One region of the Pelagerythrobacter marinus genome, then DNA from elsewhere that is predicted to be linked to it. Evidence: predicted binding sites of a transcription regulator. Region 1 holds the regulator's gene; the other holds the start of a gene.
The links. Region 1 encodes LexA, which represses DNA repair genes until DNA is damaged. Its sites were predicted from a motif close to GTTCCNCNCTTGTTCT; they were not measured.
Positions count from the first base shown of each region.

Region 2: a site for LexA is predicted at 1,181-1,196, ahead of recA (recombinase RecA). Genes of this name have one in related genera too.

Region 1 is NZ_CP139719.1:935,954-938,410, reverse strand. It holds gene T8T98_RS04400 (molybdopterin molybdotransferase MoeA) at 1-1,083, shown strand, start outside; gene lexA (transcriptional repressor LexA) at 1,166-1,879, shown strand; gene T8T98_RS04390 (ComEC/Rec2 family competence protein) at 1,979-2,457, opposite strand, start outside.
Region 2 is NZ_CP139719.1:2,005,650-2,008,106, forward strand. It holds gene recA (recombinase RecA) at 46-1,104, opposite strand; gene T8T98_RS09880 (DUF4139 domain-containing protein) at 1,251-2,457, opposite strand, start outside.

The DNA.
Region 1 (2,457 bases):
GATGCGCTCGGCCGCCATCTCGCCGCGCCGCTGACGGCCGCGGCCACGCGCCCGGCGACGGACCTCTCGGCGATGGACGGCTATGCCCTGTCGGGCCCGGGGCCCTGGGCCCTGGTCGGCGAAAGCCGCTGCGGCGCGCCGTTCGGCGGCACGCTGTCGGCCGGGCAGGCGGTGCGGATCTCCACCGGCGCCGCCATGCCGGCAGGCGCCGACCGGGTTCTGGTGCAGGAAGAGGCGCTGCGCGACGGCGACCGCCTCTCGCTGGCCGCCGGACTGCCCGAAGCCGGCGCGAACGTGCGCCGGCGCGGGATCGACTTCGAGCGGGGCGACACGCTGCTGCCCGCCGGCAGCCGGCTAGGTGCGCGGCAGGTCGCGCTCGCGCTGTCGGCCGGGATCGCGCGGGTCGCGGTCCACCGCGCGCCGCGCGTGGCGATCCTCGACTGCGGTGACGAGCTGGTCGACGGCTCGGTTCCGGCGAGCAACGGCGCGATGCTCGCGGCGATGGCGGCCGGCCTGCCCTGCACCGTGCGCCGGATCGGGCCGGTCGCCGACGATGCCGGCGCGCTCGGCGCGGCGCTTGCCGCCTGCGCGGACTGCGACCTCGTCCTGACCAGCGGGGGCGCCTCGGTCGGCGACCACGACCTCGTGCGCCCGGCGCTCGAAACCTGGGGCGCGCGGATCGCCTTCTGGCGCGTGGCGATCCGGCCGGGCAAGCCGCTGCTCGTCGCCCGGCGCGAAGACACCCTCGTCCTCGGCCTGCCGGGCAACCCGGTCTCCGCCTTCGTGACCGGGTTCCTGTTCGCCCTGCCGGCGCTGCGCGCCATGCTCGGCGCGCCCGATCCCCTGCCGCGGGCGGTGCCCGTGCCCGCGGGGGCGGACCTGCCGCCTGGCGGCGCGCGGGGGGAGTTCACGCGCGCCGTGCTGCGCGAAGGCCGGGCCGACCCGATCCGCCAGCGCGACAGCAGCCTGCTCGCCCAGCTCGCCCGCGCCGATGCGCTGATCTGGCGCCCGCCGCACTGCGCCGCGACGAAAGCGGGAACGGATGTTCCGGTCTATCGCCTCGAAAACGGCGCAATTGCTTGACTTGCCAAGCCGGGTTGCCTAATTGTTCCGCATTCGTTCGCAACCGCGCACGATCGTGTCAGGCGACCAGGGAGATTTCGCCATGCTGACGGCAAAGCAGCACGAGCTGATCCGTTTCATCCAGCAAAGGCTGGAGGAAACCGGGATCTCGCCTTCGTTCGAGGAAATGAAGGAAGCGCTCGATCTCAAGAGCAAGTCGGGCGTTCACCGCCTGATTTCCGCGCTCGAGGAACGCGGCTTCATCCGTCGCCTGCCCAACCGCGCCCGCGCGCTGGAGGTTCTGCGTCAGCCGGAGGATTCGACCCCTGCCGCGCGCGGCGCGAAGGCCGGCGGGGCCGCGGCCGACAATGTCGTTGACCTGCAAGGGGCCGCCGCCGCCCGCGCGGAAAAGGCCGTGCCCGAGCCGGCGAACGACGTGATCGAGATTCCGCTCCACGGCCGGATCGCCGCGGGCGCGCCGATCGAGGCGCTCGAAGGACAGAACAGCCTGCCCGTCCCCGCCGCCCTGCTCGGCCCGGGCGAACACTACGCGCTGGAGGTTTCGGGCGATTCGATGATCGAGGCGGGGATCTTCGACGGCGATTTCGCGCTCGTGCGCCGCACCGATGTCGCGCGCGACGGGGAAATCGTGGTCGCCCTGGTGCGGAACGAGGAAGCGACGCTGAAGTACCTGCGGCGCGAAAACGGCATGGTCCGGCTCGATCCGGCCAACGGCGCCTACGATCCGCAGGTCTACCGGCCGGACGAAGTCCAGGTCCAGGGCAAGCTCTCGGGCCTCCTGCGCCGCTATCACTGATCGCCCGGGCGGGTCGCCGGGGCATCCCTCCGCACCGGCCCTGGCCGGAGGACAGCTCTCTTGCCGGCCCTGGCCGGAGGACAGCTATCTTGCCGGCGATCAGTCGCCGAAGCCCCGCCACCAGCCGTGCTGCCCCTGGCCCTGCGCGACCGTGACGACGCGGGGCCGGTCGAGGTGGAGCGCCAGCCCGCCGGTCTGCCGCAAGAGGCGGCGGTCTGCCTTGAGCCAGCGCGGGCGGCAACTGCGCGGGAGGAAGCGATCGGCCACGACCACGTCGGCCTGCGCGCAAGCCCGGGCCAGCGCGCCTTCTTCCACCAGCACCGCGCTGCGCGCCATCAGCAGCGTCCAGCGGCGACCGTCGCGCCTGATGGTGAGGACGCAGAAGTCGCGGCTGCACCGCGCGCCCGGCCACTGCGCGAGCGGGACCGGCGCCCCCTCGATACCGGCGAGTTCGAGCAGGTTGTCGCGCGCATAGGCGCTGCGGCTGTCGCGCAGGACCAGCAGACGCTCGCCTTCCCCGACGATCCCGACATGCCGCCCGTCGGCCGAAACGAGGACATCGGGCGGCGGGGTCGCCG
Region 2 (2,457 bases), 1.1 Mb from region 1:
CCATTTTCCCGGGTGCTGAGGCGCACCCGCTTGAGGCGATGGATGTCAGTCGTCCGCGTCCGGACCCGTCATCATCTCCTCGGCGACTTCGTCGGTCCGGCCGCGGATCGCGGCTTCCAACCTGTCGCAAACTTCGGGGTTCTCGGTCAGGTACTTCTTCGCGTTCTCGCGGCCCTGGCCGATGCGGATCGAATCGTAGCTGAACCAGCTGCCCGATTTCTCGACCAGCCCGGCCTTGACCCCCAGGTCGAGGATCTCGCCGATCTTGGAAATGCCCTGGCCGTACATGATGTCGAACTCGACCTGCTTGAACGGCGGGGCGACCTTGTTCTTGACCACTTTCACCCGGGTCGAGTTACCGATGATCTCGTCACGGTCCTTGATCTGGCCCGTGCGGCGAATGTCGAGGCGGACGCTGGCGTAGAACTTCAGCGCGTTGCCGCCGGTCGTCGTCTCCGGGTTGCCGTACATCACGCCGATCTTCATCCGCAGCTGGTTGATGAAGATCACCATGGTCTTCGACCGGCTGATCGACCCGGTCAGCTTGCGCAGCGACTGCGACATCAGCCGCGCCTGGAGGCCCACGTGGCTGTCGCCCATCTCGCCCTCGATCTCCGCCCGGGGGACCAGCGCGGCAACCGAATCGACCACCAGCACGTCGATCGCGTTCGAACGCACCAGCGTGTCGGTGATTTCCAGCGCCTGTTCGCCGGTATCGGGCTGCGAGACGACCAGTTCGTCGATATCGACGCCCAGCTTCTTGGCATAGACCGGGTCCAGCGCGTGTTCGGCATCGACGAAGGCGGCGGTGCCGCCGTTCTTCTGCGCTTCGGCGATCACGTGCAGCGCCAGCGTCGTCTTGCCCGAGCTTTCCGGCCCGTACACCTCGATCACGCGGCCTTTCGGCAGGCCGCCGACGCCGAGCGCGATGTCGAGCCCGAGCGACCCGGTGGAGATCGCCTCCACCTGCATCGCCTCTTTCTGGCCCAGTTTCATCGCCGAGCCCTTGCCGAACGCGCGATCAATCTGCGCCAGCGCGGCATCGAGTGCCTTTTGACGGTCCACGTTGCTTTCCTTCTCAACCAGCTTCAGTTCCGCCGCCATCGCATGGCCTCCTTCGCTTGCCTAGGGCCTCGATCCCGTTATCGACCGGAGCCCGTTGTATCCGATTTGTTCTAAAAGAACAAGAGCGGAACAAACATTCTTCGCGAAGGCCAGTTAATTGCGTTTAAACAGGGGTTTGCGCGCCATTATTCGCCCGCGCGCCGCACGCGCCAGCGAATTTTCCGATCCGAATTGGCGGGAATTTTCGTCTCGATCTCGTGCATCCCGTCGCGGACCTGCCCGGTGCCCCGGCCCCGCACTTCCCACGCCGCGCTGGGGCCGAGCGCAACCCGCACGGTGACCGGGATCGGCAGGGCATTGGCCAGCTCCGCCTCCATCCGCGTCCACTTGCGGGGCGCCTCCCCCGGATCGTGTTCGCTCGTGCGGCGGCACGCGACCTGCACTTGCGCGCTGGTGCCGAGCGCAATCTCGACATCCTGCCCCTCCGCGTGGTCGCGCAGCCGTTCCTCCCCGACGAGCAGCGGCCCGCGCGACGACGGCTCGAAGATCGTCACCCCGCCCGAAGGCAGGGCGAGGCCGAGGCCGTGATCCGCGTCGTTCACCGTTTCGAGAACCCGCGCCGCCGGCTGGAAATCGGCGCGCCCGGCGCCGGGCAGGCAGGCAACCTCGTACAGGAAGCGCCCTTCGACCCTGTCCTTGCGCAGGAAGGCGACCTGCTTCAGCCCCTTGGCCGCCACGGTGACCGGTTCGGGCACGCGGTAGAGCTTGAGATCGCCGAGCGCTTCCTCCCCGGCCATGACCGCGGCGCCCGCGCCTTCGGTGCGGCGCGCCGCAGTTACCTCGATCGCCATGTCCGCCTGCGGCGCCATCACAGGCGGCGGGGCCGGTGGCGGCATCCGGCGGGGTATCGGCGAGCCGGCGGCCGTGCTGCCCAGCGGATAGCAGGTCAGGCGCAGCCGCTCCGCCTGCGGGGGATCGGCCAGCGCCTGGAAATCGCTTTCGACGTTGAGCGTGCCCGCCACGGCCATCAGCTCGGCATCGGGAAAGCCCTGGGCATTGTCGTTGAGCAGGGTGAGCCACGAGGTGAGCGCCAGGTCCACGCCCCCGAGCCCGTCCCCCGCCCCCAGCGTCGCGACATAGTTCGCCTGCCAGTCGAACCCCCAGGCGAGATAAGTCAGCACCACGCGATAGGTCCCGCCGCCGGGATCGTGCGTGTCGAACGAGAACACCGGCTGCGCCGAAAGCCCTTCCGGCACGCGGTCGAACGTCAGCTTCTCCGGCAGGCCGGCGCAGCGCACCGCCTCGAACCCCTCGCGCGTTTGCAGGACCAGCCCGCCGTCGGCCCGGGTCCGCACGACCGCTTGCTCGCTCTGCGTCTGCCCGGTGGCGGGG